3 regions of the Paenibacillus sp. FSL H7-0323 genome follow, and region 3 is predicted to be linked to each of the others. Evidence: riboswitches for the same ligand, from Rfam matches in the RefSeq annotation. Region 3 holds a riboswitch; each other region holds the start of a gene.
The links. A riboswitch is a leader RNA that binds a small molecule or an ion and turns the genes downstream of it on or off. The one in region 3 is predicted to bind cyclic di-AMP.
Positions count from the first base shown of each region.

Region 1: another riboswitch for cyclic di-AMP. It lies ahead of MHH89_RS22585 (C40 family peptidase); the one in region 3 lies ahead of MHH89_RS17180 (TrkH family potassium uptake protein).
Region 2: another riboswitch for cyclic di-AMP. It lies ahead of MHH89_RS17660 (alpha/beta fold hydrolase); the one in region 3 lies ahead of MHH89_RS17180 (TrkH family potassium uptake protein).

Region 1 covers NZ_JBBODB010000001.1:4,994,802-4,998,079, reverse strand. The annotation lists gene MHH89_RS22595 (hypothetical protein) at 1-602, shown strand, start outside; cyclic di-AMP (ydaO/yuaA leader) riboswitch at 821-959, shown strand; gene MHH89_RS22590 (C40 family peptidase) at 1,017-1,445, shown strand; cyclic di-AMP (ydaO/yuaA leader) riboswitch at 1,808-1,950, shown strand; gene MHH89_RS22585 (C40 family peptidase) at 1,956-2,447, shown strand; gene MHH89_RS22580 (GNAT family N-acetyltransferase) at 2,637-3,122, shown strand; gene MHH89_RS22575 (c-type cytochrome) at 3,250-3,278, shown strand, end outside.
Region 2 covers NZ_JBBODB010000001.1:3,899,612-3,902,889, reverse strand. The annotation lists gene MHH89_RS17680 (alpha-glucuronidase family glycosyl hydrolase) at 1-6, shown strand, start outside; gene MHH89_RS17675 (Nif3-like dinuclear metal center hexameric protein) at 31-825, shown strand; gene MHH89_RS17670 (hypothetical protein) at 910-1,083, shown strand; partial or broken gene MHH89_RS17665 (glyoxalase) at 1,161-1,271, opposite strand; cyclic di-AMP (ydaO/yuaA leader) riboswitch at 1,518-1,704, shown strand; gene MHH89_RS17660 (alpha/beta fold hydrolase) at 1,810-2,619, shown strand; gene MHH89_RS17655 (hypothetical protein) at 2,910-3,065, shown strand; gene selD (selenide, water dikinase SelD) at 3,212-3,278, shown strand, end outside.
Region 3 covers NZ_JBBODB010000001.1:3,788,293-3,791,570, reverse strand. The annotation lists gene MHH89_RS17185 (CPBP family intramembrane glutamic endopeptidase) at 1-1,220, opposite strand, end outside; cyclic di-AMP (ydaO/yuaA leader) riboswitch at 1,543-1,720, shown strand; gene MHH89_RS17180 (TrkH family potassium uptake protein) at 1,783-3,141, shown strand; gene MHH89_RS17175 (potassium channel family protein) at 3,155-3,278, shown strand, end outside.

The DNA.
Region 1 (3,278 bases), 1.2 Mb from region 3:
TACGCACTTGGTTATGGATGCTTCTAGGACTTGTTGTCTTGCGACTTCTGCTTTCTCCTTTCATAAGGGCAGGATTGCTGCATGAGCTGCACCAGGAGCGAAAGGGCGAGCGCGGGCTGTTTTTTTTCCCCGGCATGAAGATCTATGGACTACCTGTCTTAGTCTTTAGCCTAATCGAATGGGTGCTGACCCTGCTGCCGCTTTACTGGCTTGCTCCAAAAATGTACGGGCTGTTCTTATCCTCTTTGTTTAACTACACTTTGTTACTTCATTTAGTACCATACGTATTGGCATGGCTTATATATATTTTTATCGTGCGCCTGTTTCTTCTATATATGCAGTTTGGTTACACCGGCGGTACAGGAATGTTCTCCTCACTGTTCATCTGCTTGCGGTCACTGATTCCTGCTATAGGTGTTTCCATTGTACTTGGTGCGGGAGGCTTGCTCTTACTGCTAGTGTGCGGACTGACGGGTCTGTTCTGTCCCGGCCTGCCGGCACTTATAATACGGCAAATCTCACCACTACCTTCTACGCTCTTAAAAATGTGGGGAATCTCTGCACAATATCATCTATGGTGTAGCAAAGCATTTCCACAATAAATTAACCTTATTTGACATAATAAAAAGGTCCCAATTCCTGTATTCAGGAGCTGGGACTTTTTCTCATTACGGATAACTTAAGAGTATTTGCAAAATCATAAAAGCTCTGTTACAATAAGTCCTGTGCTATTAGTAACAATTTTGTAATCAATTGAAACGATTCCTACATAACTAAATGTATTTATCGTAAGTGTAACTGTCGAAACGTCATTCTCTTGGTGCTTAACACGCCTAATTCCTTTGCACCGGGAAGTGGGGGAACCATATTTTGGGTGAATTGATCTCGCTTTACAGGGATCATAGGGAATCTTCTACCGAACCCTTAAGCTAACCTCGCAGGCCTTGGAAGGAGTACATCTTTTGAAAAGACATAATTTAAGAAAAAAATGCGTCGCTGCGGCGCTAGGACTTGTAATGGCATTATCTATTGGTGGAGGAAGCGCCTTTGCCGACTCTAAGATGGACACTGTAATCTCAAAGACTATTGGAGTTGCCTATAAAACCGGAGGTACAAGCACTGCCGGATTTGATTGCTCTGGATTTACAAAATATGTATTCAAGAATGTGGGTCTTACTTTACCTCGTACATCAAAAGCTCAATATAGCGTTGGAACTGCTGTATCCAAAAGCAATCTGCGTTCTGGTGATCTAGTGTTCTTTAACACACTTGGCAATGGAGTATCCCATGTCGGCATTTATGTTGGAAACGGAAAATTCGCACAATCGTCCTCTTCGCGTGGAGTGACCATCACTTCACTCAGTCAGGCCTACTGGGCCAATCGTTATGTTGGCGCTAAAAGAGTAATGAGTACTTCAGCTTATCAAGCTGTAGCCTTCGATTGAAACCTTCCTCACAACTATAACCTCATAATTACAACTATATGAACCTGAATCTGATTATTCCCGTAATCAAATTCGGGTTTTTCTTTTTTCCATAATATATTTTTACACTAATAGAGCCCAATTGAAACACGTTTATTTGATAAAAATTGCAATTATATTAAAAATTAGGTCATTATTAACGCTTACATATGCCTTTCTACCGTAAAAATGCCAATTTTTCTGCATTAATATGTTAAAAACGATTGCCAAGCGGCTTTCTGTTTGTTACAATTAGCGCAGTGAGATTTTAGTAACATTTTTGTAATCATTAAGTTGTTATTTACAAAGGTTTTGTCATGTATTGATTACAAGCTAATCCTAATCAACAGTATGAGCCGAGTTTCCTAACTATTAGGAAAACGGGGGAACCAACTTTGGGTGAATTGACCTCCATTATATAGAGGGGTCATAGGGGACCTTCAACCGAACCCTTAAGCTAACCTCGTAGGCATTTGGAAGGGGTATACACTTTTGAAGAAGAAGTTAGCAGCAGCAGTACTAAGCTTTTCCATCATCCTCACCATCGGAGCAGGAAGCGCTTTCGCAGATTCCAAAATGGATAAAGTGATTGACAAGGCCATCGGTACTAAATACGTATCCGGCGGTATATCCACTAACGGATTTGATTGCTCCGGATTTACAATGTATGTGTTTGATAAGATTGGCATTAACCTTCCACACCAATCAGGTTCCCAATATCAAATGGGCACAGCAATCTCCCGTGATGATATAAGAGCCGGAGATCTTGTATTCTTCAATACAAGTGGCAAAGGTGTCTCCCATGTCGGCATTTATGTCGGTGAAGGTAAGTTCGCACACGCTTCTACCTCACGCGGTGTTACGATTAGCTCTCTGAGTGATAGCTACTACGTGAAACGCTACGTTGGTGCTAAGCGCATTATGAGCACAGACGCTTACCAATCGGTTGCTGCTGAATCGGAAGACAATGATGATGTTCAATAAGTAACGTACATAGGCTCTTTTCCAAGGTAACTCTTGGAGGAGAGCTTGTTTTTTTGTCTTATTACTTATTTACCCCTCTCATAATTTGTAAAACATTCCTCTCATATAAAGTTTCTGAGTCGAACCTCCCCCATTTTGTATATAATTAGTAATATAGCAATGTCCTCGTGAAAGGAGCTCGTTGACTTTATGATAAATCCCTCGGTAACTTTTCATGTAGTTCCTATGGAGGCAATTCACGGAGAAGCTATTTGTAAGTGGAGCTATACGCCTCCATATAATATTTATGGCTGGATGCCGTGGGAGCAGATGCAGGCTCTTGGCATCGAGTTTGGTGATCCGCAGCTCCGGGAGGAACAATATATCTCCATATTAAATGAACAAGAGGTTTTGTGCGGATTCGCACAGTTGTTCCCGATGGAAGGAGTCGTTCGTTTAGGAGTTGGGATGCGCCCCGATCTATGCGGCCATGGTTTAGGCAAACTATTCGTAGATGCCATCGTCCAGACAGCCTTGAATCGTTATCCTGATCGTGAGATAGATCTGGAAGTCCTGACCTGGAACCAACGCGCCATCCGAACTTATCAAAAATGTGGATTTACGATTACAGATACGTATGAACGCCGCACACCTACAGGAGACAAACCTTTTTATTGCATGGTCTATGACAAATGATATTAAATACCATATATTTCATAAGAACGATTGTATTCTCGTTCATTTTTTTGTCACAAACCCTATGATAACGCTTCACCATAAGCTATAATGTAGGGAGCAGCTTACATAGAAGGGACGAATTGGGATGCAGAAATGGATCATGAGCGGTTTGTT
Region 2 (3,278 bases), 110 kb from region 3:
TATTAGATTTCGATTCGAGGGATGATGATAGTGGGCCTCACGATTAGAGCGATTTTGGAAGATTTAATGGGAACTGTGGAACAGGTAGAAGGGACTGTGGATATTCTGAACCCAGGGGAACCGGAAACTGAAGTCACAGGGATTATTACGGCCTTTTCTGCCACACAAAATATTGTGGAGCAAGCAATAGCGTTAGGAACCAATTTGCTGATCACGCATGAAGGTGTATTTTATAGCCATCATGCGGCGAGCGAGTGGTTAGAAGGTGATCCGGTTTATCATGCGAAAAAAAGTCTGATCGAACGATCCCCAATAGCTATTTTTCGTTATCATGATTATTGGCATCGGCAAGAGCCGGATGGGATTATGATGGGTTTGCTGCGAGAGCTGGATTGGTCAGACTATGTGGAAGAGCAGCAAGCGGCTGCTACGATTCTCACTATTCCTGCCATGACTGTACTGGAAGCTGCTCAGTATATTAAAAGTAAGCTAGGGATCTCTTATGTACGCGCTGCTGGTGACCTGTCTCTGTCCTGCAAACGCATAGGGATATTAGTAGGTTACAGAGGGGGCGGGACGATGGCTATTCCACTTTTTAATGATCACAATCTTGATTTAATTATTGCTGGAGAAGGACCAGAGTGGGAGACTCCGGAATATGTGCGGGATGCAGGGCACCAAGGCAGATCTAAAGCGCTCATCATGTTAGGTCATGCGGAGAGTGAAGCGCCGGGGATGAAATATTTAGCTGAAATCTTAGCAGACAAATATCCCATGCTTCCTACCCGGTTCATTGCTGAACAACCCATCTATCAGATGGTTTAATCTGGGGAAATTAAGAGTACGGAATAAATAAACATATTATGGAGAAAATGAAGGGAAACAGGTCACTGAGAAAGGAGTGTTTCAATGGAAATTCCTTTGGAGGCTGATGAAGTATTAAGTCGGATCAAAAAGCTGCAAAGCGACGGAAGCTCAATCAGTAAAAAACAAGTAAAGCAAAGCGACCCAGAGCTTATGAGAAGTGCGCTGTTCTTTTTTCCAAGCTGGGAGCATGCATTGAAAAACGCCGATCTTTTGTAGCCATAGTATTGTAAAAGGAAGCTAAGTGGACAGGGGGAGATCTCTGATTCTGCTTAGCTTTTTTCTTTTTTATGAAATCATTCGTGCTGTTCATGTGAAATAATATTAACAAGCTTGCCAAACGGATCGGGGACATAGAAACGACGAACACCCCAAGGTACAGAAACTGGCCCAATAGTGGTATTGAAGATTGTCGTTTCTTATTAAATAGGAAAGTACTGGTGAATCACCCCCTTTTTCGCTTGCTTCAGAGCTGTTTTTCTAAAGAAAACGAGTAAACAAGAGCAAAAGAAAGAGAAAATGAAGAGTATGCTTAATATGAAATGAAAAGCATTGCTTTCAACATTATTTTGACCAGAGCCCTCCTTTACAAGAAAACCTTACAAGAGTATGATTCATCTCAGAACTGAGAATTATCTTAAATTTACAATTACATAAGCAATCCGCTTAATTTCCGTTTCTGGAAAGCGGGGGAACCAACAACTGGCAGCCGATGTGAGAGTCGGCACTGGTTATGGGGTGAATCCTGTTCCGGGTGCATAATATGCATCCCTGCAGGTAGGGCAACTCTCACTGCCCGAATCCGACAGCTAACCTCGTAAGCGTATGGAGAGAGGATGAATGGCGTGTTTAGTGATGAATAGCCACAGAGAATCCCTCTGTGGTTTTTTGCTGCGTTTTTAAGCAGATATAGTCGTAGAATTTATTATGAAAGAGGTGTTACCTTTGCCTATCGCTAAACTGAACGGAACTTCGCTCTATTATGAAATCAATGGAACTGGCACTCCGGTTGTGTTTATCCATGGACATGGATTAACACACAGTATGTTCAAACCACAGCTGGAGTATTTTTCCGATAAATATAAAGTGATTTTGTGCGATTTACGGGGGAATGGCAAGTCTGGTAAACTGCTGGAGGCCCCACATGAGATTATTGAGACGCAATGTCTGGATCTGATTATGCTGTTGAATGACCTAGGTATCCGTGAAGCAGTTTTTGTAGGAATCGCCTATGGTGGCTTAGTCGTTCAGCATATTGCCAAACAATATCCTGAGCGTGTAAAAGCAATTGTGGTCGCGGATAGCTTTTGTAGGACTCACGGATCAACAATAGTAGGGAAAATACAAACTATGGCAGCATATTGCAGTTTACTAATGTATTATCTCCCAAGCGAGCTGGTGTTGCCTTCGATTCGGATGATGTACCGAGAGCGCTGGAGTCTGGCCTACAATGAGATTAGAAGAGGACTGCTGGACAAACGCCCCCGGGAGTTATATCGGCAAAGGCTGGCTACGAGCCATGTTGATTACACCAGATGTTTAAAGGCTTTTAAACGTCCTGCATTATGTATTGTGGGGGACTTTAATGAATTTGGAGTGAATTGTATGAAGGAAATGGTGTCTCAGCTGCCGCAGGCGCAGTTGGCGATTATTCCGAACGCATTAGATCCAAGTAATCTGTGCCAGCCGGAGCAATTCAATGCGATTCTTCAGCGTTTCTTAGAGAAGCAGCAGGGCAGTCAGCAGATTAGCTGATCTATAGGGAGACCTTCACAAGCGAAGCGTTTAAGTGAGAAAATAGGCGTCCCATAGCCAGGGCGGAATGAGCTGGCTATGGGTCGTCTTTCTGGGAAGAACTTTAGGGGAATTCTCCCTAAAATGAAGGAGATTATGGCTCCTAGAACGTAGATTAGGGAAATCCTCCCTAATAATAGGATGTTTTTAGCCATAAATGGGTATTTGCATGAATTTTTAGGGAGGAATTTCCTAAAAACCTCATTTTAAAGCGATTATCGATGAACATTAGGGAGGATTTCCCTAATATAATGGACATCCAATTAAAGGCTGGCTTATCCGTAGTGAAATCTACGAATGAGCCAGCCTTTGGTTATTTTACTAACCGATGGATGTTGAACATTTACAAGCATATTGTACCTAGAACGCCACTTAATGTCCCTACCCTACCACAGCACCAAATATAGCTCACCAGACGTGGGAAAGAACAATAGACTCTAAATAGTTATAGAAGGAGGCGTAGTAAGCAACGCATCTGCTACTCTTGCATTTTGTACAATGCGATCTACTCGTGTAAGATTAAGATAATTCATACTAAAGGAGCTGAGTCATGATGTCTCAAGCTGAAACTATAAAACTGACTTCATTATCTTCAAAAGGGGGCTGCGGCTGCAAAATCG
Region 3 (3,278 bases):
GTGGCGTCTGTAGTAGACCAATTGTGCAAGGTAAACGATAATATGATGAACATAACCGTCTGCACCCCTAGCAGAACGAAAGCCCAGATGTATCCAGCCCGGATACTGTCCAACACATATTGTCCATAGCCGGGCTCTTTGGCGCGGGGCCAAGGGTTCATGCCTTCCTCTTTTCGCCATAGGCCATTACCGCCCACTAAAGAGAAGTAGAGCAAGGAGGACATCAGCAGGCTGTACAAAGCATAAATGATAAACATAATGACAGAGGTAATCTGTGCTTCTAGCCCTTCGCCCGTTGATTCAGGAAGCATATTATAGGTGCTGATCATCATGATTACAAAATAGGCTGAGCTTAGGAATACTCCACGTTTAAAGGAAGTATGCTCTCTTCTAAGAATACTGTAGACGAGTGCCAGAATTCCTAAAATCAGTGTGGGTATACCGTAACCGAATAATGTTAGCTTTTCCGCTAAAGAGGTCTGTCCTTGTACGTAGGAGGTATGCCAAGCCGGTGCAGTGAATCCGGCATTAAAGCTGGATACCTGCTCTCCACTGAAATCAAAATAATAGTGCAATAAGGATTCGCCGACCTGAACAGTACTATCCGTATACACTAGCCCATGGCTTCCTGTATTGGATTCAATTTGTAGCTTGGCAGGATTTACTTCCCATTCTTGAAGCCAAGGACGAGCAAGATTCTCCTTCTGTGCTAGAGTGAGGTCAGCTCCCTTGTCCTCTTTTGCACCAACGGAAGCAATGCCTGGCCCCTCTTCGGAGACAACTTTTGCAGCCTTTGAGAAAGCGACAATCTTACCGGTATACATATTGAGGTCAACGATGATTTGCGGCTCTTGCTCCGCTGAAGGAGTAAGCGTTGCCCGAAAGACATCAAAAGGATATTTTTGATCCAATTTTTTCTTGGTGTAGTCCTCCACAAGCTTCTCGCGAGACATATAACCATAAAAGGAAGAGTCCGTCTGGTAAAGTACATTCCATTGATCGTTTGGTGCTTCGGTGTAGTTGAGCTTTTGTTCTGCGAATAATATGGCTTGGTCACGGGCTTCTGCCTTGCTAATGACGGTGGTATCTTCACCTGTAGGGCTACTAAGCAGTGAAGGGGAAATCTGAAACATAATAAATAGAATAAGACCGATAATGCCCGAGATGATGAGCCTCTTGGAGAGGGCACGTTGCTGTAAGGGCTGGCCGACGGGATTCATGTAACGCCTCCTTGTTATGTACTGTGACAATGTTATGTTCCATTATAGTATTAGTGCCTGGTTGGTTACAAAAAACATTATATGTTCTTTTTATGGGTAATAGAGATAGTATAGAATAGTCATGTGAATTTATACCATGAATTTTATCGTGTTCATTTCTGCACGAATGATGAGAATCGGTGTAATTGCAGGGAAAACACGGAAAAGTGATGAGAAAAGGCACTCCTTTTGATGCAGTCTCTTTAAACCGCATTTTTTCATGTGAATGAGCATTAATTGTGTCTTTGTGAATTCACTAAATAACGTATATAATTTGTATGCAATTGTATAGTAGCCGAATTTCTGGTGAAAACGGGGGAACCATAAGAAGTGATGAAAAGTGGAGTGTACACGATAAATGGCACTTTCATCAGGGGTGAATTTCGTTCTGGGAACGAATAGGGCAGCCTGCACAGTCCGAATCCGACAGCTAACCTCGTAGGCTAATTTACTGCAGGAACCAAGTCAGCATTGGTTTTCCAGTGCTTTTTTTGTTGGAATTTTTGATAAGAAGGTGAGCAAAGTGGCTTCACAGTTTCGCAGGATTTCTGAATTTAAGTTTCTGAAGCTCTCGCCGCCGCAGATACTGGTGCTTGGTTTTGCATCGATCATTCTGATAGGGGCCCTGCTGCTTATGCTGCCCATCTCAAGCACAAGCGGGAATTCCGTGGAATTTATTGATGCATTATTTACTTCAACGTCGGCAACCTGTGTTACAGGGCTTGTTGTGCTGGATACCGGAACTTCGTTCACCATTTTTGGGAAAACCGTAATTATGATCCTGATCCAGATCGGCGGCTTAGGTTTTATGACCATGGCCACTCTATTTTCACTGGTGTTAAAGCGTAAAATATCTTTGCGGGACAGGCTAATCCTACAGGAAGCCATGAATCAAGGCTCTATGGAAGGAATTGTGCGACTGATCCGGAGAGTCCTCATATATTCTCTTGTCATAGAAGGCTGTGCCGCTGTGCTGCTGTCTATTCGCTGGGCTTTTGATATGCCGTTGGGAAAAGCGATTTATTATGGCATATTTCATGCGGTGTCTATGTTTAATAATGCGGGGTTCGATATTTTTGGGGATTTTCGCAGTTTAACTGATTATGTATATGATCCGCTTGTGAATATTATTGTAATGTTTCTGATTGTCTCCGGGGGGATTGGTTTTATTGTAATGTCAGATCTGGTGGAGTTTCGGGTAACCCGCAGGCTGTCTCTACATAGTAAAGTTGTCCTGTCCACCAGCACAGGGCTGATTCTGATCGGAGCTTTGGTTATTTTTATATTTGAGTTTACTAACACTCGTACCCTGGGTTCACTGAATTTCGGCGGTAAAATATTATCGGCCTTCTTTCAATCCGTGTCTCCCCGTACGGCTGGCGCGAACACAGTAGATATTGCTGGACTTCGGCAGGCTACACAATTTTTTATAGTGATTCTTATGTTTATTGGTGCTTCTCCGGGCTCAACGGGCGGCGGGATCAAGACAACAACCTTTACAATGATGATTGGTGCTGTAATTGCTATGCTGCGTGGACGGGAAGATGTTGTGTTGTTCCGTTATCGGCTGGCTCAAGAGCGCATCTACAAGGCATTAACGATCACGCTGCTGGCTTTGTTGTTAATCGCCTCTGTGTCGATGATACTCTCCACAACTGAAGACAGTAATTTCTTGGCAATCTTGTTTGAGACGACCTCCGCCTTTGCTACGGTAGGACTGACTATGGGGCTAACTCCGGAACTGTCAGCGATCGGTAAGGTTCTACTCTGTCTGACGATGTTTGCAGGTCGGCTAGGTCCACTAACCTTAGCGTATGCACTCGGTCCCAAACAGGGTAAACCACTGTATAAGTATCCGGAAGGTAAAATAATTATTGGATAGGAGTTAATTAGAAATGAAAGCACAGCAATTTGTAGTAATCGGCTTAGGTCGCTTCGGTTCAAGCCTGGCGCTTGAGCTGATGGAAATGGGCTACGAGGTGCTCGGCATTGACCACCATGAAGAACGCGTGGAGGAAA